DNA from 4 places in the Streptomyces sp. NPDC020299 genome. Region 4 is predicted to be linked to each of the others. Evidence: riboswitches for the same ligand, from Rfam matches in the RefSeq annotation. Region 4 holds a riboswitch; each other region holds the start of a gene.
What was found. Region 4 has a riboswitch for cobalamin ahead of ACH45E_RS09630 (HoxN/HupN/NixA family nickel/cobalt transporter). Riboswitches for the same ligand answer to the same signal wherever they lie in the genome.
Positions count from the first base shown of each region.

Region 1: another riboswitch for cobalamin. It lies ahead of ACH45E_RS13585 (prenyltransferase/squalene oxidase repeat-containing protein); the one in region 4 lies ahead of ACH45E_RS09630 (HoxN/HupN/NixA family nickel/cobalt transporter).
Region 2: another riboswitch for cobalamin. It lies ahead of ACH45E_RS15110 (CbtB-domain containing protein); the one in region 4 lies ahead of ACH45E_RS09630 (HoxN/HupN/NixA family nickel/cobalt transporter).
Region 3: another riboswitch for cobalamin. It lies ahead of ACH45E_RS42825 (cobalamin biosynthesis protein); the one in region 4 lies ahead of ACH45E_RS09630 (HoxN/HupN/NixA family nickel/cobalt transporter).

Region 1 covers NZ_JBIRWL010000004.1:469,936-475,637, reverse strand. Annotated here, with positions in the region: gene ACH45E_RS13595 (energy-coupling factor transporter transmembrane component T) at 1-216, opposite strand, end outside; gene ACH45E_RS13590 (SCO2322 family protein) at 203-865, opposite strand; gene ACH45E_RS13585 (prenyltransferase/squalene oxidase repeat-containing protein) at 862-2,094, opposite strand; cobalamin riboswitch at 2,207-2,336, opposite strand; gene ACH45E_RS13580 (phosphotransferase) at 2,407-3,072, shown strand; gene ACH45E_RS13575 (XRE family transcriptional regulator) at 3,293-3,943, shown strand; gene ACH45E_RS13570 (hypothetical protein) at 3,940-4,512, shown strand; gene ACH45E_RS13565 (MAB_1171c family putative transporter) at 4,512-5,702, shown strand, end outside.
Region 2 covers NZ_JBIRWL010000005.1:163,969-169,670, forward strand. Annotated here, with positions in the region: gene ACH45E_RS15100 (bifunctional YncE family protein/alkaline phosphatase family protein) at 1-1,276, shown strand, start outside; gene ACH45E_RS15105 (acyltransferase) at 1,579-2,670, shown strand; cobalamin riboswitch at 2,754-2,898, shown strand; gene ACH45E_RS15110 (CbtB-domain containing protein) at 2,935-3,156, shown strand; gene ACH45E_RS15115 (CbtA family protein) at 3,178-3,930, shown strand; gene ACH45E_RS15120 (histidine phosphatase family protein) at 4,012-4,602, opposite strand; gene ACH45E_RS15125 (hypothetical protein) at 4,699-4,983, opposite strand; gene ACH45E_RS15130 (cytochrome C oxidase subunit I) at 5,068-5,418, opposite strand; gene ctaD (cytochrome c oxidase subunit I) at 5,415-5,702, opposite strand, start outside.
Region 3 covers NZ_JBIRWL010000030.1:59,386-65,087, forward strand. Annotated here, with positions in the region: gene ACH45E_RS42815 (inorganic phosphate transporter) at 1-547, shown strand, start outside; gene ACH45E_RS42820 (hypothetical protein) at 585-812, shown strand; cobalamin riboswitch at 952-1,092, shown strand; gene ACH45E_RS42825 (cobalamin biosynthesis protein) at 1,208-2,149, shown strand; gene ACH45E_RS42830 (cobyric acid synthase) at 2,146-3,654, shown strand; gene cobN (cobaltochelatase subunit CobN) at 3,651-5,702, shown strand, end outside.
Region 4 covers NZ_JBIRWL010000003.1:378,524-384,225, forward strand. Annotated here, with positions in the region: gene thrS (threonine--tRNA ligase) at 229-1,497, shown strand; gene ACH45E_RS09625 (nucleoside hydrolase) at 1,563-2,531, shown strand; gene ACH45E_RS09630 (HoxN/HupN/NixA family nickel/cobalt transporter) at 2,546-3,622, opposite strand; cobalamin riboswitch at 3,651-3,835, opposite strand; gene ACH45E_RS09635 (metalloregulator ArsR/SmtB family transcription factor) at 3,916-4,275, shown strand; gene ACH45E_RS09640 (glycoside hydrolase family 13 protein) at 4,599-5,702, shown strand, end outside.

The DNA of each region.
Region 1 (5,702 bases), on a different contig from region 4:
GCGGACGAGGAGGACGGCGAGGGCGAGCTTGGCGAAGGCGCCGTAGGAACGGGCCCAGGGGGCGCTGCCGCGGTGGGTGGCCACGACGTATGCGGAAGCCGTGATCAGGAGGGCGAGGAGGAGGGGGTTGGTGGTGCGGGTGGCCGCGGTGCCCAGGCCTATGGACCACAGCCACCAGGCACCGGGGTGCAGGGCGGGGACGCTACGCGCGGCCACGGCGCCGAGCCCGCCATATCGCCGCCGCGCCCAGCAGCACGACGGCACCCACTCCCACCGGCAGGCCCACCGACGGGCCGTCCGACGTGCTGTGCGAGGGCTTGCTCCCGGCCCGTTCCTCGGCCGGCTTCCCCGCCGCCACCTGCTCCCCGCACCCCTTGCGCGGATACCCGTCGATCGCGCACAGCAGTGCGTTGGTGTCGTAGCGGAGCGGCCCGGCCACCGCGGCCAGCGCGTCCGCCGTCGTCCCGTCGCCGGAGACCGCCGCGCAGGCCGTCCGGCGGCCGGGCGGGGTTTCTCCGGAGGGGGCGTCGGCGGCCGTGCCGAAGTCGAGGACCAGGGCGATGCGCTTCCTGCCCTCCCGTGCGGGCACCTTGGCGCAGATCGCGTCGAAGTCCGCGGTGCCGCGTGGCCGCGTCGCACTGGCGGAGTCCTCGCTCACCGCGAAGCGGAAGCCCTGGACGTCGCCGTCGGCGGGACGCGCGGTGGACGGGCCCTGCGTGGCGTACGTCCAGTGGCCGCCGGTGCGCTCCCAGAAGGACCAGTAGCGGTAGCCGGTGGCCTGGGCCTGCCCGGCCGACACCACGCACAGGAGCGCGGCCAGGAGCGCGGCCAGGAGCGGCGCCCCGGCACGGCGGACGACGATCACGGCTGCTGCTTCCTGCGGCGGCCGCTGAGCAGGAAGCCGATGCCGATGCCGGCGACGAGGCCGGTGCCGACGATCCACCACACCTTCGTCCCCGAGTCGTGCTTCGCCGGCTTGGTCTCAGCGCCGGTCGCCCGTCCCGTTGCCGCCGTCTGCGGCGCCGGTCCGGTCGCGTCGAGCGCCCGCACCAGGTCCGTACCGCCGAAGTCGTGCGGGTCGGCGCCCATCGCGTGCGCGGCGAGGATCAGCTCGGCGTAGGCGGCGGGGCCGGACTGCTTCGCCCACTGCGCCGCGTGCTTCTCCAGCCAGGCGTACGGCCTTTGCGCCTGATCCGCCCAGCCCTGTGCGGCGAGGGCGACGACCGCGTCCGCGGTGTTGCCGTAGTCGGGCTGGTCCTTGGCGCCGGGGAGGCTGGAGGTGAGGTGGCCGGTGTCGTGCGTCTGGTCCGCCAGGTAGGCGGCGCCGTTGCGGGCGATCTGCTGCGGGGCGAGCGGCTTGTCGGAGTTGGCGCAGACGTAGCCCTCCTCCGGTGCCTTCCCGGCCGTCGTCACGAAGCCCTTGCCGAGCGAGCCCAGCACCCCGGCCGCCGTCGCGTCCGCGTTGGCCGCCAGTTTGCCCTTCTTGTCCGGCTGGTAGGCGAGGGCGCCGCCGCCGTCCTCGTCGCAGGGGATGGACCACTTGGCCAGCAGTTCGGCCGGGGTCCTGCCCTCGGTACGGAGCTGGAGGGGGTGCTCGCCGGCCGCCGCGAGGGCACCGATGACGACGGAGGTGGAGTTGGTGTCGCTGGGCGAGCCCGGCGTGTAACTCCAGCCGCCGTCCTCGTTCTGCATCGCCTTCAGCCAGACGGCGGCCTTGTGGACCTCCCCCTCGTGCTCGCCGAGCGCGTGCAGGGCCTGTACGGCGGCGGCCGTGCTGTTGGTGTCGGCCTGGGCGGAGGTCTTCGCGCACGACTTGGCGGGGTCCGGGCGGTAGGCGGCGAAGCCCCCGTCGGCGCACTGCTGCCCGACCAGCCAGTCGATGGCCTTCGCGGCGGGCCGGACACCGGCCGTGCGCTGGGCGAGCAGCGCGAGGGACTGCCGCCACACGCCGTCGTACTTCGGGTCCGTGCTGCCGTACAGCCCGGACGGGAGCGCCGTCGACGGGGAGGGCGACGGCGACGCGGCCGTGGCGGGCGCGGCTGCGGCTATGACGCCGACGGTGGCGAGAACCGCGGCGCTGCGGCGGACGTTCATGGTCGGCTACTGCCTCTCCCTGCGGGGGAGCACGGGCAGCACGGGGACACCCCGGGCGGCTCGGCTCCGTAGACCTCGACGGTGCCGCGCGCGGCGGGTTGCCGCGCACGTGAGCCGGTCAACGTCCGTACGGGGCAGTCCGGCTCACCGTCGTGACGGTTTACGGTTGCGGGTCAGCGCCGGAATTGCACCGGCTTCCCCCCGTACGGGTGTGATGACGCCCGGACACTGTACCCGGCGGTAGACAGCGGCTGGGAGGCGGCTGTGCGTCAGGGGAGTCAGGGGGCCGTGTGAGGTGGCTAGGGTCGCGTCATGCTGCCGACGGGGAGACCGCTGGGTTCCGGCCGGACGGCCGACGTGTACGAGATCGACGAGGCGTGGGTGCTGCGCCGCGACCGGGCGGGCCGGGGGGACGCCGCCGCGGACGGCGCGGTGATGGCGTACGTACGGGAGCACGGCTACCCGGTGCCCCGGGTGCGGCCGTCCGGCTCGCGCACCGACCTGGTGATGGAACGGCTGTCCGGACCGACCATGCTGGCCGCCCTCCTGGACGGCTCGCTGGGCGCGGCCGAGGCGGGCGCGGAACTCGCCCGGCTGCTGCGGCTGCTGCACGCCGTCCCCGCCCGGGACTCCGCCGCCCCCGGCGCCCGCGTCCTGCACCTGGACCTGCACCCCGACAACGTGATCCTCACCCCGGACGGTCCCCGGGTCATCGACTGGAGCAACGCCGAGGACGGGCCGCCCGGTCTCGACTGGGGCATGTCCGCGGTGATCCTCGCCGAGGTCGCCGTCGGCGGCGAAGCCCTCGCCGCCCCGGCCCGCGCGCTGCTCACCGCCTTGCTCGCCGCCCCGTCCGGCCTGACGGAGACGGGGCTGACCGAGGCGCGGCGGCGGCGCGCCGCCAATCCGACGATGAGCGCACGGGAGGTCGAACTCCTCGGGGAGGCCGTGGAGTTGGTACGGACGCTCATCCGCTGACGACCCGGGTTGTCCCGACCCCCGATGCCGCTCCCCCATAGGCGGCACCCGGGGCCGGGGCCGGGTGGCGTCATGATCCTGTCCCGCGCGAGCCTCAACTGTCAACGATTGCTGCCTAATTCAGCAGCTGTCATTGACATCACTTCTCGACCGGCGGGCGACCCGGTAGCCTCGCGTCAACTCAGCCACGAAACCGACGACATGCCCAGGGGGGACATCGGTGAGTGACGCCCACGCCCCGCTCGCCGGCCTGCTCGACCGGCTCGGGGAGCTGACCGAACGGCCGGGCCGGCTACCGGAGGTCCTGGACGTGGCCGGCCTCTCGTACCGCACCGGCATCCCCGCCGAGGTGGTCGCCCGACTGCTCGCGGGCGGCGCCGCCCCCGACACCGGGCTGGCCCAACGGGTGCGGCAGCGGCTCGACTTCATCCGCGAGACCCGGCGCAGACCGGACGGCAAGCGCTACTCGCTGGACGAGCTGGCCAGGATCGCGGGCACCAGCCGGCAGTGGCTGAGCGAGTGGCGCAAGAGCGGCATGCCGAGCCTGGAACACACCGACCGGCTGCGCAGGTTCTTCGGCCTCCCCGCCGGATACTTCACCGCGGACGAGCCGGAGGCCCTGTACGAGGCCCTCCTGCCGGTGCTCCAGAGCCTGGAGGCGCAGGCCGACCCGCTGCTGCGGCTGCGCGAGAGCGGACTGGTACGACTGGCCATGCGCGCCCCGCGGATGAACCCCCGTCAGCTCGCCACGCTCGCCGACCTGGCCGAGATGATCATCACATCCGAGGACACGGACCCGAGCGCCGGGAACACGGACACGGGTGCCGGGAACACGGACACGAGCGCGGACATCACGAAGGACCGTCAGTGAGCCGGAAAAGATCGCCGAAGCGCTTCCTCGCCCAGCTCGTCCGCGACACCGCCCGCACCCTGACCCCGCCGACCGGGCCCGAGGCGTTCCTGCACGCCGTGTGCGACACGCTCAGCCCGCGGCTGGACCGCCCCGTACGGCTCAAGTTCGTCGCCTTCCCGCCGGAGTTGGACGTCTCCGGGGTCACCTTCGCCAAGGACGACGAGTACATCGTCGTGGTCGAGGACCGCGCGCCCGGCGCGCACAAGTTCGTCATCGCGGGGCACGAGATCGGCCACATCTACTACCAGACCCTGGACGTCCACTACCCGGCCGGCCTGCCCGCCGCCGCGCGCCGGCTGCTGTCCCGGGCCGAGGAGGACATCCCCTGGGAGCGGGTGGTCGCCATGGCCACGCGGTCCCCGGCCGCCACGACCGCCGAGGCCGAGTGGGAGGCCGAGGAGTGCGGACTGCGCCTGGCGGCCAAGTACGCCAAGGTCGTCGGCCCCTCGGCCGCGCCCGGCCGGACGACCCAGGACACCCTGACCGACCGTCTGTCGTCGTCGCTGGGCAACGCCGGCGGCCTGTGATGCGCTGGGACATAGCCGGCTCGTTCCTCGCCTACGCCGTGCCGGCCGTGCTGCTCGCCGTGGCCTTCGTGATCAAAGTGCCACTGCTCAGGCGGGCGTGGCAGGACCCGATCCTGCGGGCGACGGCCCTGCTGCTCGGCATCGGCGCCGTCACGTTCGCCTCCCTGCCGCCGGGCAACCTGCACCGCATCAACGCGCTCACCGGGGTGCCGAACTTCGCCGGCCTCTGGGTCTACTCGCTGCTCAGCGTCTACTGCGGCGCCTGCCTGTGGCTGATCATCACCTGGCGCGAGCCGCCCTCCCCGGCCCGGCGCCGGCGCACCCGCACGATCTGGATCGCGTACTCCCTGATCGTCGTCGGCCTGTGGGTGACCTTCTTCCTCGGCGACCACCACGTCGAGCGGCTGCGCGATCTGGACACCTACTACGCGACGACGCCGTGGATGCGCGAGTTCGCCATGCTCTACCTCGTCGCCCACATGGTGTCCGCCGTGGCCGCCGCGAGCATGCTGTGGGCCTGGTTCCGCGAGGTCCGCGACACCTGGCTGCGCCGCGCGGTGGTGCTCCTCCAGGTCGCCTACGCCCTCGGGCTCGTCTTCGACGTCGCCAAGATCGCCGCGATCGGGGCCCGCTGGAGCAGCCGGAACTGGGACTGGCTGTCGACGTACGTCGCGCCGCCGTTCGCCATCGCCGAGGCGATCCTGGTCGGGGTCGGCTTCATCGCCGGGCAGACCGGGCCGCTCGCCGAGGAACGCCGCCGGATGTGGCGCGCCCACCGCCGCCTGGAACCGCTGTGGCAGGCCGTGCTGACGGTCACCGCCCCGTCCGCCCCGGCGACCGGCCGGGTCAGCGGCGCCGAACTCCAGCTCGAACTGCGCCGGGCCGCCATCAACGACGCCCTGCTCAAACTCGCCCCGCACCTGAGCGGAGCCCGCCGCGAGCGGGCCCGCCGCGCGGCCCTCGCCGCCGGTCACCCCGACACCGCGGCGCGCGGCATCGCGGGCGCGGTGGACATCCTGGTAGCCGTCGACGCGGCGCGCTCCGCTGGCCAGGGCGAGGGCGTGGACCCGGGCCCCGCACACACCGATCACGGCCGCCCCTCCGATGTCCCGGCCGGCGAACTGGAGTCGATCGGGCAGGCGCTGCGCGTGCATTCGTCGACCGTGGAGACGATCCGCCGGGAGTCGGTG
Region 2 (5,702 bases), on a different contig from region 4:
CACCTACGACCAGGTCTTCGGTGACCTGCCGCAGGGTAACGGCGACCCGTCGCTCACGACGTTCGGCGCGAACGTGACGCCGAACCAGCACGCGCTGGCCCAGCAGTTCGGGTTGTACGACAACTTCTACGACGTCGGCACGAACTCCGCCGAGGGCCACAACTGGCTGATGCAGTCGGACAACCCGGAGTACACCGAGTCCTCGGCCGGTGAGTACACCCGCAGTTACGACACCGAGGACGACGTTCTCGGCCACCAGAAGTCCGGCTTCATCTGGACCGGTGCGCAGGCGGCCGGCAGATCCGTCAAGGACTACGGTGAGTTCCAGTCGATCGAGAGCAAGCCGGCCGGCGCGACCTGGCAGAACCTGTACTGCGACGCCAAGAACATGGACGCGACGGGGCAGCAGACCGCCTACCCCATCAAGACGGGCTCGGCGATCCCGTCGCTCAACAAGGTGGCGGTGCCCGGCTTCCCGCTGTTCGACCTCGACGTCCCGGACGTCTACAAGTACCAGATCTGGAAGCAGGACTTCGAGAAGGACGGTCCGGCGAACCTGAACATGTTCTGGTTCTCCAACGACCACACCGGTGGTCCGGCGAACGCGTCCGCCGAGGTCGCGGACAACGACCTCGCGGTCGGCAGGATGGTCGACGAGATCTCCCACAGCACGTACTGGAAGGACTCGGCGATCTTCGTGGTCGAGGACGACTCCCAGAACGGCCTCGACCACGTCGACGGCCACCGGGCGCCGGTCCAGATCATCAGCCCCTGGGCCAAGCGCGGCACCGTCGACGACCACTACTACTCGCAGATCACGATGATGCGCACCATCGAGCAGATCCTCGGGATCCACCCGATGAACCAGAAGGACAGCGCGGCCACGCCGATGTACGGGGCGTTCACCCGGAAGGCGGACAACGCGCCGTTCACGGCGGTGCCCAACCGGACCTCGCTGACCCTCGGCGTGAACCCCCAGCCCTCCTGCGGCTCCGACACCCCGGCGCCCCAGGACACCAAGGCGGCGGCAGCGCCGACGTCCGCGGCGGTGCCCGCGGCCCAGCGGGGGCTCGCGGCGCAGTGGAAGACCTGGGCGTCGCACCAGCGGCTGACCGGCCCGAAGGCCGTCCCCGACTACGCGAACCCCACGCAGATGAACCGCTACACCTGGTACCAGACACACAACTGGACCAAGCCGTACCCCGGCGACGGCAAGGTCTACGCGCCCAACGACGTGCCGGGCGCCTACATCCCGTCACCCGAGTCCGACGGCTGACCTGACACGCCCCTGAGACGCCCCTGGCCGGCGTCACCGACGGCCAGGGGCGTCGCCGTGCTCGGGCTCGGCCTCCGGGCGTGCGGCATTGAACTCCCTCGCTGTGTGCGACGTATGAGTCACCGCGGGTGGCGCTGTGTCATCCGGACCGTGAGCGGTGGCTACGTGCGCTTCAACGCGGCGCCGAGAGGAAGGGCCGAACAATTTCATCATTATCGAGCCGTCCCGTCAGCAGCGAGTCTGACATAGCCGTCCTGGTACGGCAGGGGGGCGGGGGGAGCAAAGTCAACAGCGGTATTCATGTGCCGGGGCTCGACGGGCTCCGCGGTATGGCCGCACTGTATGTGGTCCTTTTTCATTGCTGGCTGCTGGCCTTTCCCGGGTTTCCCAGGAACTCGGGACCGTTCTGGCTGGGCTGGCTGATGTACGGGCGTCTCGCCGTCGTCTTCTTTCTCGTGCTGTCCGGTTTCTCGCTGGCTATTTCCCCGGCACGTCACGGGTGGCGACAGGGCGGTGTCGCACGGTTCCTGCGGCGTCGCGCCTGGCGAATCCTTCCGCCGTATTGGGCCGCACTCGCATTCAGCACGGTGGTCGGTTACTTTGTCGTGCCCGCCTCCCATCATGGGCCGCCGAACCTCAGAACAATCATCGTGTATGGGCTGGTGGCCCAGGATGTGTTCACGGCTCGCACGCCGAATGGTGCGTTCTGGTCGATCGCCGTGGAGGCGGAGCTCTATCTCGTCTTTCCCTTGCTGCTGTTCGTCCGGCGACGGCTGGGAGCGGTACTCCTGGTCACGGGCGTGACACTACTCGTGGCCCTGCGCGGGCTGTTGGCGGAAAACTCGTTACCCGTCGAGGGTGACAACTGGCTTGCCCCGAATCTCGCGCCCGTATTCGTTGCCGGTCTGGTCGGCGCGGGAATCATTGTCGCGCGGGAAAAGGTACGGCGCATGCCCTGGCATTGGTTCGCCGCTGTGGCCGTCATGCCGCTGATATTGCTCATAGTTGTCCAGGGATCGACCTGGACAATAAAGCACTACTTCTGGGTGGATCTCGCCGTCGCGCCCGCCATGACCATGTTTCTGGCGGCGATCGCCACCGGGCGTCCCGTCTCTGTGATGCGGCTTCTGGCCACGCGGCCCATGCGCGGCCTCGGCGACTTCTCGTACAGCCTTTACCTCATTCATCTGCCGATCGTCATGGTCATCGTTCGGAAAATCGCCCCGGATTACGTATCGGCCGGACTGCCCACGTTCTGTTTCACGGTGGTTCTGGGGCTGCCCGCTTCGATCCTGTCGGCCTGGCTGTTCGCAGAGCTCTTCGAGATGCCCTTCAAACGAAACCGATCCTGGAAGTCCATGCTCTCGGCGGCCCGCTCACGCCGGCACGGCTGACCCGCCTGACCCGCCTGCCCCGTGTGCGGCCGGCCGCGCGGCTCGAGAGGAAGATCACGCCGGGTGGTGCGGTCTTGGCCGTGTCCGCGTCACGCGGTACGGTCTGTCCGATATTGACGACGGCGAGACGGAAGCCGGTGGGAATCCGGCACGGTCGCGCCACTGTATGCCAGACGCCCTTCGGGGTGTCCGGCAAGTCAGACCCGTGGCCGTCGTCCTGTGCACCACCGAAATGGGACGCGAACTCCCGGAGGAGGTTCTGCCATGGCGCAGACCGTCGCCCAGCCGACAGCCACCACTCCCGCCGTGCCCGCCACGCTGCCGCTGAAGGCGATAGCCCCCTGGGCGGTCTTCTTCGGCATCCTGATGCTCGTCCTGCTGTACTTCGTCGGCGCCGAGCAGGGCGCCACCTCCGTGCTCAGCGGCACGGACGTCCACGAGTGGGTGCACGACGCCCGCCACCTGCTCGGCTTCCCCTGCCACTGACGCGAGGGACGCCGCACGCCCATGAATTCCGCAACGGTAAGAAATCTCCTCGTGCGGGGCATGCTCGCCGGCCTGGCCGCCGGCGTGCTCGCCCTGGTCGCCGCCTACCTTCTCGGTGAGCCGAGTGTCGACAAGGCGATCAGCTTCGAGGACGCCCACTCCCATGAGCACGAGATGGAGGTCGTCTCCCGCTCCCTGCAGTCCACGGCCGGGCTCGCCACCGGCGTCCTGGTCTACGGGGTCGCCTTCGGTGGCATCGCCGCGCTCGCGTACTGCTTCGCGCTGGGCCGGATCGGCCGCTTCGGCCCGCGTGCGACGGCGCTGCTGCTGTCCGGCTGCGCGCTGCTCGCCGTGTACGTCGTACCGTTCCTGAAGTACCCGGCCAACCCGCCGTCCGTCGGTGAGCCCGACACCATCGGCAAGCGGACCACCCTGTACTTCCTGATGATGGTGCTCAGCGTCCTTCTCGCGATCGGCGCCACCATACTGGGCAAGCGCCTGGCGCCCGGCCTGGGCACCTGGTGGGCGACGGTGGTCGCGGCGGCCGTGTTCGTCGTCGTGATCGGTCTGGCGTACGCGTTCCTGCCGGCGATCAACGAGGTGCCGAAGGACTTCCCGGCCACCCTGCTGTGGCGGTTCCGTCTGTCGGCCCTGGCCATCCAGACCGTCCTGTGGGGCGGATTCGGCCTGCTCTTCGGTGAGTTGGCCGAGCGGCAGCTGAATCCCAAGCCCGCGGCAGCCCCGTCGGGGCGGAGAGTTCCCGCCTCGAACTGAACGCTTCGGGATACGAGAGGGGGCCCTCGGAAACCTTCCGAGGGCCCCCTCTCGTGCAGGGCGGGACGCGCCCGTACGGCCTCAGCGCGCCGGGACGGTGTCCGACGCGGCCAGCGGCTGCCCGAGCCGCAGATTCCACCGTCCGGCCCGGCCACTGAGCTCCGTGGCCGTCAGCGGCGGTACGTCCAGCCGCCAGAAGGACGATGCGGGCAGGCCCAGTACATGAACGGCCGCGGCCCGTACGACTTCCGGCTCGACCACGGCGAGTGTACGGCCGTCCGTGTCCTGTGCGGCGTCCAGCCAGCGCCCGACCCGCTCGCACACGTCCCGCACCGACTCCCCACCGTGGGCTGCCCAGCCGGGGTCTGCGAGCCATTGGCCCACCGCCTCCGGCTCGGCAGCCGCCACCTCGTCAAGAGTGCTGCCCCGCCAGCGGCCCACGTCCAGACCCCGCAACTCCGGCGTCTGAACGGCCTCGAGACCGAGCGCCACCGCCGTCTCCCGACAGCGCACACTCGGAGACGCGGACACCCGGGCCGGCGCGGGCAACGACCCGGCCGCCGACCGGGCGCGGGCCGCCCCGACGCCGTCCAGCGAGTCGCCGTCGTAGAAGCGGGCCTGACGCAGCGACGGGCTCGTCGCGGCCGACACGAAGGTGACACGGCTCGTCACGTGGCTGCTCCTCCTGCGGTCGGCGTGGGACGCGGATCGCCCGCCCCGGCCGCGAACATAACAGGGAGGTGCCCCGTCGCGCGTCGCCGATCTGCGTCATACGGAAGCCACGACCTGGCCGGACATGACCTCGGGAGGGTTGGGGAGCAGCGGCGCGAGGTGGTCCCGTACGAAGACGGCCGCCCTCTTGATCGATTCGTCGGCCCCCGCCTCGTTCTCGAAGATGCTGGTGGAAACCATGACTCCGTTGCCGGCGTCGACCCAGTAGTAGGCCACGAGGCCGGGGATCTCACGGATGAGCGGGACGAAACCCTCGTTCACCCGGCGCCCCGCCTCGGCCGGATCGGTCACTCCTGAGTACCGTCTGACGGCTGCGTACATAGTTGATCTCCCTACGGTTCAGGTCATGTTGGACGGTCGATGCCGCGCATGGCGGCCTGGTCCGGACGGTGTGGCCCGGCCGGGTCAGAGGATGAGCAGCAGTGTGGCCACGGTGGTGAAGCCGGCGCACACGGCGAGCACCATGCCTACGCAGCGCCGCCGCAGCGCCCGGTAGCGGTGCTCGTACTCGGCGCGCAGCGACACGCACCGGGCCGCGACCCGTTCGAGATCCGTACGGGCGCGGTGCAGGCTGTCGGCGACGTACCGCCGTTCGACGTCCTCACGTTGCGCCGTCGTCAGCCACTCCAGGGGATGGGTGAACTCCCGCGCCCGCTGCTCCGCTTCCGCGATCCTGGCCTGCCACAGCAGGTATCCCTCCACCTCGTTGCCGAGGTCCCCGCCGGCTCCGGGCCGCGGCCGCGGCGGACCGCTCACCCGTGTCCTCGGTCGGTCGTGGCCCGGACTCCGCCGGCCTCCTGTTCCGACATCGCGATGTCGGGGTGGTGCAGGTCGAACGCCGGGGACTCGCTGCGGATCCGCGGCAGGGTGACGAAGTTGTGCCGCGGCGGCGGGCAGGAGGTCGCCCACTCGAGCGAACGGCCGTAGCCCCACGGGTCGTCGACGCCCACCCGCTTGCCGTACCTGGCCGTCTTCCACACGTTGTAGAGGAACGGCAGCATCGACAGGCCGAGCACGAACGAACCGATCGTCGAGACCGT
Region 3 (5,702 bases), on a different contig from region 4:
CGGCGGCTGGCGCATCATCCGCACCATGGGCAAGGGCCTGACCGAACTGGAGCCGCGGCAGGGCTTCGCGGCCCAGACCAGCGCCGCGACCGCCATCCTCGCCTCCTCCCACCTCGGCTTCTCCCTCTCCACCACCCATGTCGTCTCCGGCTCCGTGATGGGCGCGGGCCTGGGCCGCAAGGGCGGAGTGGTCCGCTGGTCCACGGCGACCCGGATGTTCGTCGCCTGGGCGCTGACCCTCCCGGCCGCCGCGCTGGTCGGCGCGCTCGCCGAGACGGTCACCGACCTCGGCGACTGGGGCACCGCGCTGGTGGCGGTCTTCCTCGTGGCCTCCAGCGCCGCGATCTGGAAGCTCTCCCGCCGCGAGGTGGTCGACGCGAGCAACGTCAACGAGACCGAGGAGCCGGCCGGCGTGATCACCACCGCGATCGCCGTCGTCACCCCGCCCCCGGTGGGTGTGGTGGCCGAGGACCTGTCGGCCACGATCCCGTCCCCTGCGGCACCCGTCGCCGCCGACCCGGCGACCCCGCCGGCCGCCGCCGTCTGATCCCGGGCACCCGGGCACCAAGAAAGCAGCCTCTGTTATGAAGATCGACTGGGCAGCCCTCGGCTCCGTCTTCGGCGTCAGCCTCGCGGTCACCGTCGGCCTGGTGGCCCTCTTCACCCTCGGCGTCCAGGGCCTGTCACGACGCGAACGCGCCGTCGCGCAGGGCGACTCGGCGGCGCTGGCCGTCACCGGGGCGTACGTGTGCTTCGCGGCGTGCGCGGCAGCGGTGGCCTACGGGATCTACCTGATCATGCACAAGGCCTGACCCAGGCCTCGAACAGGCTCCTTCCCGAAGACTTCGAAGTCTTCGGGAAGGAGCCTTTCGCATGCCGCCCCACCACCACCCGGGCTTCGATGTGGGCCTCAGCACACTCTCCCCGTGCAGGTCAACGGCAAGTTGACGGCCCTTCCGGGGCCGTGGTGGACTTCCGGAGCCATGTACGGCGGCAAGGGAGGAAGCCGGTGTGAATCCGGCGCGGTCCCGCCACTGTCACCGGGGTAGGTAGCCCCGGGAGCCAGGAACTCCCACCGCCGGTCTCGTCGAACCAGGGCGCGGACACCCTGAGTGAGGACATATCGCCATGCTCGCCTGCCGTTTGAGAGCGCAGGCTCTCAGGTACCGCACCAGATCGCTGCCCGCCCCCACGGCCGGCTGAGCCGATGCGTGCCGATCGCGTCTTCGCGTACGGCGCCGCCGCCGGCCTCCTCGGCGACCATCTGCTCGGTGACCCGCGGCGCGGGCATCCGGTGGCCGCGTTCGGGCGGGCCGCCGGTGCCGTCGAGCGGGTGCTGTGGCGGGACCACCGGGGGTGGGGCGCGCTGCACACCGCGGTGTGCGTGGGCGGTGCCGCCGGCCTGGGAGCCGTCGCCGCCGCGGCCGTACGTCCCTCCCGTGCCGCCTCCGTCGCGCTGACCGCCGCCGCCACCTGGGCCGTCGTGGGCGGAACCTCCCTCGCCCGCGAGGCCCGTGGCATCGGGCGTGCCCTGGAGGCCGGGGACGTAGAGGCCGCCCGGGCGCGGCTGCCGCACCTGTGCGGAAGGGATCCGCAGGCGCTCGACGCCGACGGGATCGCCCGGGCCGTGGTGGAGTCCGTCGCCGAGAACACCTCCGACGCGGTGGTGGGGGCCCTGGTGTGGGGAGCCGTGGGCGGGGTCCCGGGTCTGCTGGGCTTCCGGGCCGTCAACACCCTCGACGCCATGGTCGGGCACAAGTCGCCCCGATACCGGCGGTACGGGTGGGCCTCGGCCCGGCTGGACGACCTCGCGGGCTGGCCGGGGGCGCGGTTGACCGCCGTACTGGCCGCCGCGGCCGGGGACGACCGCCGCGGTGCCGTACGGGCCTGGCGGGCCGACGCGGACCGGCACCCGAGCCCCAACGCCGGGCCCGTGGAGGCGTCGTTCGCGGGGGCGCTCGGCGTGCGGCTGGGCGGGACGCTCTCGTACGGCGGGCGGGTGGAGCACCGGCCGGTGCTCCACCAGGAGGGACGCGCCGTCGCCGTGCCCGACATCGACCGGGCCGTACGGCTCTCCAGGCGCGTCGGTCTCCTGGCGCTCGGCGTCACCGCCGCCGCGCGCATCCTCGTGAAGGGACGTGGGAAATGAGCGGGGGTCTCCTCGTCGCCGGCACCACCTCCGACGCGGGCAAGAGCGTCGTCACGGCCGGGATCTGCCGCTGGCTGGTGCGGCAGGGGGTCAAGGTCGCGCCCTTCAAGGCGCAGAACATGTCCCTCAACTCGTTCGTGACGCGCCAGGGCGCGGAGATCGGGCGGGCACAGGCCATGCAGGCGCAGGCGTGCCGGGTCGAGCCGACCGCGCTGATGAATCCCGTGCTGCTCAAGCCCGGTGGGGAACAGAGCAGCCAAGTGGTGCTGCTGGGCAAGCCCGTGGGCGAGCTGAGCGCCCGTGGCTACCACGGGGGGCGCCAGCAGCGGCTGCTGGGGACCGTGCTGGAGTGCCTGGAGGAGTTGCGGGGCACGTATGACGCGGTGATCTGTGAGGGCGCCGGTTCGCCCGCCGAGATCAATCTGCGGCGGACCGACATCGTGAACATGGGGATCGCGAGGAACGCGCGGCTGCCCGTGCTCGTCGTCGGCGACATCGACCGCGGGGGCGTCTTCGCCTCCTTCTTCGGGACCGTCGCCCTGCTCTCCCCCGAGGACCAGGAACTCGTCGCCGGGTTCCTCGTCAACAAGTTCCGCGGCGACGTCTCCCTGCTGGAACCCGGCCTCGACATGCTGCTCGGGCTCACCGGGCGGCGGACGTACGGCGTGCTGCCCTTCCGGCACGGGCTCGGCATCGACGAGGAGGACGGACTGCGGGTGTCTTTGCGGGGCACGGTCCGCGAGTCGAACACCGCCCCGCCCGTCGGCGAGGACGTGCTGCGGGTCGCCGTGTGCGCGATCCCGCTGATGTCCAACTTCACGGACGTGGACGCGCTGGCCGCCGAACCGGGTGTCGTGGTGCGGTTCGTGGACCGGCCGGAGGAACTGGCCGACGCCGACCTCGTGGTGATCCCGGGGACGCGGGGCACGGTCCGGGCCCTGGAGTGGCTGCGGGAGCGGGGGCTTGCCGAGGCGCTCGTCCGCAGGGCCGCCGAACAGCGGCCCGTGCTCGGCATCTGCGGCGGCTTCCAGATCCTCGGTGAGCACATCGAGGACGAGGTCGAGTCGCGCGCCGGGCAGGTACACGGCCTCGGGGTCCTTCCCGTCCGCGTGCGGTTCGCCCGCGAGAAGACCCTCACCCGGCCTGTCGGGGAAGCCCTCGGCGAGCCGGTCGAAGGATACGAGATCCATCACGGGGTCGCCGAAGTGACGGGCGGGATTCCCTTCCTGGACGGTTGCCGGGTCGGCCAGACCTGGGGCACGCACTGGCACGGTTCGCTGGAGTCGGACGGCTTCCGGCGGGCCTTCCTGCGCGAGGTGGCGGCCGCCGCGGGCCGCCGCTTCGTACCGGCCCCCGACACGTCGTTCGCCGCGCTGCGCGAGGAGCAGCTCGACCGGCTCGGCGATCTGATCGAACAGCACGCGGACACGGACGCGCTCTGGCGGCTCATCGAGTCGGGCGCGCCGCAAGGACTGTCCTTCATTCCACCGGGAGCGCCCGTATGAGCACAGTGTTGTTGTTGTCGACCGCCGACACCGATCTGCTGGCGGCGCGGGCCTCCGGCGGGTCGTACCGGATCGGCAACCCGACCCGGGTGGACGTGGCGGGCGAGCTGCCGTCGCTCCTCGCGGGCGCCGACATCGCCGTCGTACGGCTGCTCGGCGGCAAGCGCGCCTGGGAGGACGGGCTCGCCACGCTGAAGGCCTCGGGCGTCCCGACCGTCCTGCTCGGCGGCGAGGCCGTGCCCGACGCCGAGTTGATGGCCGAGTCGTCCGTGCCCGCCGGTGTCGTGGCCGAGGCGCTCAGGTACCTCGTGGAGGGCGGCCCGGAGAACCTGACCGAGCTCGCCCGGTTCCTGTCCGACACCGTGCTGCTGACCGGTGAGGGGTTCGTCGAGCCGCGGAAGATGCCCGAGTACGGTGTGCACGGCTCCCGTACGCTCCAGGACGGCCGCCCGACCGTCGGCGTGCTCTTCTACCGCGCCCACGAACTGAGCGGCAACACCGCCTTCGTGGACACCCTGTGCGACGCGATCGAGGCGCGGGGCGCCAACGCCCTGCCCGTCTACTGCGGTTCGCTGCGCGGGGCGGACGCGGGGCTGTACGAGATCCTCGGCAAGGCGGACGCCCTGGTGGCCACCGTGCTCGCCGCGGGCGGCACGCACGCCTCGCAGGCCTCGGCGGGCGGTGACGAGGAGTCCTGGGACATCGGGGCGCTCGCCGACCTGAACATCCCCGTGCTGCAGGGCCTGTGCCTCACCTCGTCGCACGCGGCCTGGGACGAGTCCGATGCCGCCCTCTCCCCCATGGACGCGGCGATGCAGGTGGCGATCCCGGAGTTCGACGGGCGGATCGTCACCGTGCCGTTCTCCTTCAAGGAGCAGGGCCCCGACGAGGTGCCGGTGTACGTGGCCGACCCCGAGCGGGCCGGGCGCGTCGCCGGGATCGCCGTACGCCACGCCCAGTTGAGGCACAAGGCCAACGCCGACAAGAAGGTCGCGCTGGTCTTCACCGCCTATCCGACCAAGCACTCCCGGGTCGGCAACGCGGTGGGCCTGGACACGCCGGCCTCGGCGGTACGGGTGCTGGACGCCCTCAGGGATGCCGGGTACGGGGTCAGCGAGTACCCCGACAACGGGGACGAGCTGATCCACCGCCTCATCGAGGCCGGCGGGCACGACGTCGAGTGGCTCACGGAGGAGCAGCTGGCCGCCGCGCCCGCGCGGGTGCCGCTGGCCGACTATCGCGACTGGTTCGACAAGCTCGACCCTGACCTCAAGGGAGCCATGCTGGAGGCGTGGGGCGAGCCGCCGGGCTCCCTCTACGTCGACGGGGACGACATCGTCCTCGCCTCCCTGCGGTTCGGGAACGTCGTCGTGATGATCCAGCCGCCGCGCGGCTTCGGCGAGAACCCGATCGCGATCTACCACGACCCCGACATGCCGCCGTCGCACCACTACATGGCGGCCTACCGGTGGCTGGAGGCCGCGACATCGGAGGGGGGTTTCGGCGCCGACGCGATCGTGCACATGGGCAAGCACGGCACGATGGAGTGGCTGCCGGGCAAGGGCCTCGGGCTGAGCGCCGGGTGCGCCCCGGACGCCGTCCTCGGCGACCTCCCGCTGATCTACCCGTTCATCGTCAACGACCCCGGCGAGGGCACCCAGGCCAAGCGGCGCGGGCACGCCACGGTCGTCGACCACCTGGTGCCGCCGATGGCCCGCGCCGACACCTACGGCGACCTGGCCAAGCTGGAGCAGCTTCTCGACGAGTACGCGTTGGTCTCCGACCTGGACCCGGCGAAGGCGCCGGCGGTGCGCGCGCAGATCTGGACCCTGGTCAAGGCGGCCGAGCTGCACCACGACCTGCACGTGGCCGAGCAGCCGGACGACGCCGAGTTCGACGAGTTCGTCATGCACATCGACGGCTACCTCTGCGAGATCAAGGATGTGCAGATCCGCGACGGTCTGCACATCCTGGGCGGCGGCCCGGTCGGCGAACCGCGCGTGAACCTCGTGCTCGCCGTGCTGCGGGCCGCGCAGGTCTGGGGCGGG
Region 4 (5,702 bases):
CCGGCGTCGAAATGGCCGCCCTGGTCTGAGTAATGCCGGCCGGCGTCGAAATGCGTCGCCCCGCCCGCGAAAGAAATGCGTCGCCCCCGCCGCGCACCCTTGTTACCGTCCCCCCATGAAGCGCGCCCCGTCCTCCCCCTTCCGTACGACGACGCCGGAGTACGTCCCGGTGCGCTGACAGGTGACCTCAAGTCCGAAGCCCCGGGGCGAGTGCCCCGGGGCTTCGGCGTGTGCGCTCCCGGTTCTCGTCCCGGCCACCACACCACCCGCGAGGAGACCGCGATGCACGATCACCGCCGGCTCGGCCGTGAACTGGGCCTGTTCGACACCGATCCGCTGATGGGCGCGGGGCTGCCGTACTGGCTCCCGGACGGGGCCGTCGTACGGCACACCCTGGAGGAGTACGTCCGGGAGGCGGAGCGCGCGGCCGGGTACCGGCATGTGTACTCGCCCGTCCTCGGCAAACGGGAGCTGTACGAGCTGTCCGGCCACTGGGACCACTACAGCGACGACATGTTCCCGCCCATGCGACTCGGGGCTGAAGAGGTCGTGCTGCGGCCCAGCCTCTGCCCCCACCATGCACTGATCTACCGCTCCCGCTCCCACAGTTACCGCGAACTGCCCCTGCGGATCGCAGAGTTGGGTGCCATGTACCGGTCCGAGCCGTCCGGGGTGCTGGGCGGGCTGACCCGGGTGCGGTCCATCCAGCTCAACGACGCCCATATCTTCTGCACCCTGGACCAGGCGGTCGAGGAGGCCCGGGCGGCCCTCGGCCTGATCGCCCGCGCTTATGCCGACCTAGGCATCCGGGCCTCCCGGTACCGTCTCTCGCTCCCCGGGGAGGGCGGCAAGTACGTCGCCGACCCGGCCCTGTGGCAGCGGGCGACCGCGATGCTGCGCGAGGTGCTGGCGGAGTCCGGGCAGGAGTACGAGGAGGCGGCGGGCGAGGCCGCCTTCTACGGCCCCAAGATCGACGTGCAGGTCACCGACCCCGCCGGCCGTGAGGCCACCCTCTCCACCGTCCAGATCGACTTCCACCAGCCCGAACGCTTCGACCTGCACTACATCGGCGCCGACGGGGCCAAGCACCGCCCGGTCATGGTGCACCGCAGCGTCATCGGCAGCATGGAGCGCGCGGTCGCGCATCTCGTCGAGGAGCACGGCGGCGCGTTCCCGGCCTGGCTGGCACCGGTGCAGCTGGTCGTGCTGCCGGTCGCCGAGGCCCAGGCGGAGCAGGCGGAGGCGGTGGTGCGGGAGGCCGCCGCGCGGGGCCTGCGGGCCGAACTCTCCGGTCCCGGGCAGGGCACCCTGGGCGCCCGGATCCGCGCGGGGCGCCTGGTGCCGTACCAGGTGGTGATCGGCGACCGGGAGGCCGGCGCGGGCCTGGCCGCCGTACGGCTGCGGGACGGCCGGCGGCCCGGGGCTCTACCGGTCGAGGACCTGCTGCGGCGGATCGGCGACCGGGTGGCGGCGCGCGGTACCGGACTGTGGGAGTGACCTGGTGACATAGGGGGCCGTCCCAGACCTGTCCTAGGGTCGGGTACGAACGGAAGGAGTCCGCCGTGACCGGTCAGCCCATTCCCGTGATCATCGACTGCGACACCGGTGTCGACGACGCCCTCGCCCTGCTGTTCGCCGTCCGCCACCCGGACCTGGAGCTGCGCGCGGTGACGTGCGTGGCCGGGAACACGGACGTCGACGGGGTGGTCCGCAACACGCTGACCGTGCTGGAGCAGGCGGGCGCGCCGGACGTTCCGGTGGCCCGGGGTGCCGAGCGGCCGCTGATCGAGCCGTCCCGCTCGGCCCGGCACGTGCACGGGCACGACGGTATGGGCGACCTGGGGCTGCCCGCGCCCACCCGGGCCCCGGCCGCCGTGGACGCGGTGACGCTGCTGCGCCGCGAGATCCTCGCCTCGCCCCGTCCGGTCACCCTGATCCCGACGGCCCCGCTCACGAACATCGCGCTGCTGCTGCGCACCCATCCGGAGGTGACCGGCAACATCGAGCGGATCGTGTTCATGGGCGGCGCGGTGGCCACCGGGAACGCCACGCCCGTCGCCGAGTTCAACGTCTGGCACGATCCGGAGGCGGCGGCGGTCCTGCTCACCGCGGGTGTGCCGATCACCATGTACGGGCTGGACGTCTTCCAGCGGGTCGTCGTCCCCGGCGTCCACGTACGACGGCTGCGGGCGAGTGCCGAGCCCGGCACCCGGCTGGCCGGCGAGCTGCTCGCGCACCGGCCGGCCACACAGGGCGGCTCCCCCGAGGCCGAGGCGGCGGGCGGCCTGGGTGACGCGGGCGCGGTCTGCGCGGTCGCCGACCCGGAGGGCATCACCACCCGGCTGCTGCCCGTCGAGGTCTGTCTCGCGCCCGGTCCGGGCCGGGGGCAGACGATCGTCGACCGCCGGCCCCGGCCTGGCGAGTCCGAGATCCACGAGGGCGTCCGTGAACAGGCCCTGGTGGACGTGGCGTTGGACGTGGACGTCGACCGGTTCGTGAAGCTGTACCTGGAGACGGTCGAGCGGCCGTAGGCGGAGCGGCGGGCTTACTGGTCGGTCGTGGCGGGGGCCGGGGTCTCGGTCTGGGGCTGAGGCGTCCAGCGTTCCTCGACCCTCGCCACCTTCCAGTACGCCACCGCCGCCGCCCACACCACCACGAACAGGCCGACGATGAGATAGCCGACGTTGCCGAGTTCGAGGCCGAGGAGTTCCATCGTGGCGATGACGAAGGCGACGGCGATGGACAGGCCGGTGATGGTGAGGTTGTAGAACACCTTGCGCACCGGGTTCGAGAACGCCCACTGGTAGGCGAAGTTCATGAACGTGCCGTCGAGGGTGTCGAACAGGCTCATCCCGGCGGCGAAGAGGAGGGGGAGGCAGAGGATCGCGTACCAGGGCAGGCCCGCCGCCGCGCCCGAGCCGGCCATCACCATCAGCGTGACCTCGGTCGCCGTGTCGAAGCCGAGGCCGAAGAGGAAGCCCAGCGGGAACATCTGGCCCGGGCGGGTGATGGACCTGGTGAGGCGGCCGAGGACGCGGTTCATGAAGCCCCGGGAGTCGAGGTGCTGTTCGAGCTCCTGCTCGTCGTACGAACCCGCCCGCATCGCCCGGAAGACGCGCAGGATGCCGAAGAGGGCGACCAGGTTGAGCGCGGCCACGAGATAGAGGAACGTGGCCGAGACCGTCGTACCCATGACGCCCAGCACCTGGTGGGTACGGGAGTTCTCGTTCATCACCCGGCCCGCCAGCTGTGTGCCGCCGGCGATCATCGCGGCAAGCAGGACCACGACGCTGGAGTGCCCGAGCGCGAACCAGAAGCCCACCGACACCGGCCGCTTGCCGTCCGCCATCAGTTTGCGGGTGGTGTTGTCGATCGCGGCGATGTGGTCGGCGTCGAAGGCGTGCCGCATGCCGAGGGTGTAGGCGGTGACGCCGAGCCCGATGCCGAAGGCATTGGAGCCGACCTCGTAGTGACCGGGGGCGACGAGGAGGAACAGGATGCCGAAGGCGACGACGTGGAGGGCGGCGATCACACCCATCAGCCCGGCGGTCTTGACGGTGTCCTCGCGCCGCCAGCGGAAGGAGGCGGCCTTGGTCTCGGGCCGGGTCTCGGGCAGGGTCATCCGGTTCACGCTCCAGCACCTCGTGGATCACTTCGTGAGCTGCCGTGGCCGGTCTCCTGGCTTACGGGTATGACGTCCTCCGTCCCTGCCTTCCCGGTCGTACGACCAGTGGCCCGGCGGGTGCCGGACGGGACGGGAACTCCCCGATCACAGTGGCGAGGGCCGCGTCGACATCGCATCGACTTCCCGAACACCACGGCCCGCCCACCGTAGGGGGGTGGGCAGTTGTCTGCAAAGCTGCGTACCTGCGCAGGTATTGAAGATCACAGAACCGCGCCTGCGAATATGACGGTATGCATCTCGTGCCTGCCGACCGCGCGGACCGTCGCACCATCGACGGTCACCGGGTGTGCGACGCCATCGCCGCGATCGGCGAACCCGGCCATGTGCGCGCCTGGGCCGACCGCTTCTCGCTGCTCGCCGACGCCAAGCGGCTCGCTCTGCTGCTCGCCCTGCACCGCACCGGCCCGCTCGCCGTGTCCGATCTGGCGATCGCGACGGGAATGAACGACCCCGCGGTGTCGCAGGCGCTCAGGCTGCTGCGGGCCGCGGGGGTCGTGGCGGGGGAGAAGGAAGGGCGGGTGGTCAGGTACCGGGTGGTGGACGCGGAGGTTCAGAGCCTGCTCAGCCACTGCGCGGCCGACGGAGGCTGACCGGCGAGTCGCGACGACGATGGCCGCGTCTCGCCTCCGGCGAGGCTGCCGGAGGCGCTGCCGCGAGCGTCGGGCGTCGGGGGTGGGGTCGACTCGGAGGCGGATGGGATCGGCGTGCCGGTGGATGTCACTTGCTCGGGCACTGCGCGGTCGACGGAGGCTGACCGGTGCGTCGCGAGGACGATGGCCGTGCCACCCGCGAGGAGCACCGCAGCGCCCCCGGCGGGCATGTGCCCGGAATGATCTACTCCGTGGAGTGTGAGGGTTCGCTTTCCCGGCAATGTGGACAGGCTCTCCCCGTCGTCCTTTCCGAGGGAGCCGCCGTGACCGACCTTTCGTCCAGGAATCCCGACTGGTGGCGCCAGGCCGTCATCTACCAGGTCTATCCCCGCAGCTTCGCCGACGCCGACGGCGACGGGCTCGGTGACATCCGGGGCATCGCCGAGCGCCTGCACCATGTGGCCGCGCTGGGCGTCGACGCCCTGTGGCTGAGCCCCTTCTATCCTTCCGAACTCGCCGACGGCGGCTACGACATCGCCGACCACCGGGACGTCGACCCCCGTCTCGGCACGCTGGACGACTTCGACGCCATGGTCGCCGAGGCCCACCGGCTGGGGCTGAAGGTCGTCGTCGACATCGTCCCCAACCACACCTCGCACCGGCACCCGTGGTTCCAGGAGGCGCTGCGCGCCGGGCCCGGTTCCGCCGCCCGCGACCGCTACGTCTTCCGCGCCGGGCGCGGCGAGCGCGGCGAACTCCCGCCCACCGACTGGCAGTCGGTGTTCGGCGGCAGCGCCTGGCAGCGGGTTCCCGACGGACAGTGGTACCTCCATCTGTTCGCCGCCGAGCAGCCCGACCTCAACTGGGACAACGAGGAGGTGCGCGCCGACTTCCGCACCACCCTGCGCTTCTGGTCCGACCGGAGTGTCGACGGATTCCGTGTCGACGTCGCCCACGGCCTGGCCAAGGACCTCACCGAGCCGCTGCGCGACGTCGGCGACCTCGACCCGACCGGGGAGGAGGCCCTGGAACACGTACCGCCGGGAAGCCACCCGTACTGGGACCGCGACGAGGTCCACGAGATCTACCGCGACTGGCGCAAGATCTTCGACGCCTACTCCCCGCCCCGCACGGCGGTCGCCGAGGCCTGGGTCCCGGATGCCCGACGCGCCCTGTACGCCCGCCCGGACGAACTGGGTCAGGCGTTCAACTTCGAGTATCTACAGGCGGGTTGGGAAGCGGACGAGCTGCGCCGCGTCATCACCGGCTCACTGGACACGGCCCGCACGGCAGGGGCCTCGGCCACCTGGGTCCTGTCCAACCACGACGTCGTACGCCACACCTCCCGCCTGATGCTCCCGCCAGGCACGGACGCCGACGCCTGGCTGCTCTCCGGCGGCCGGGCACCCGGCATCGACGAGGCGGCG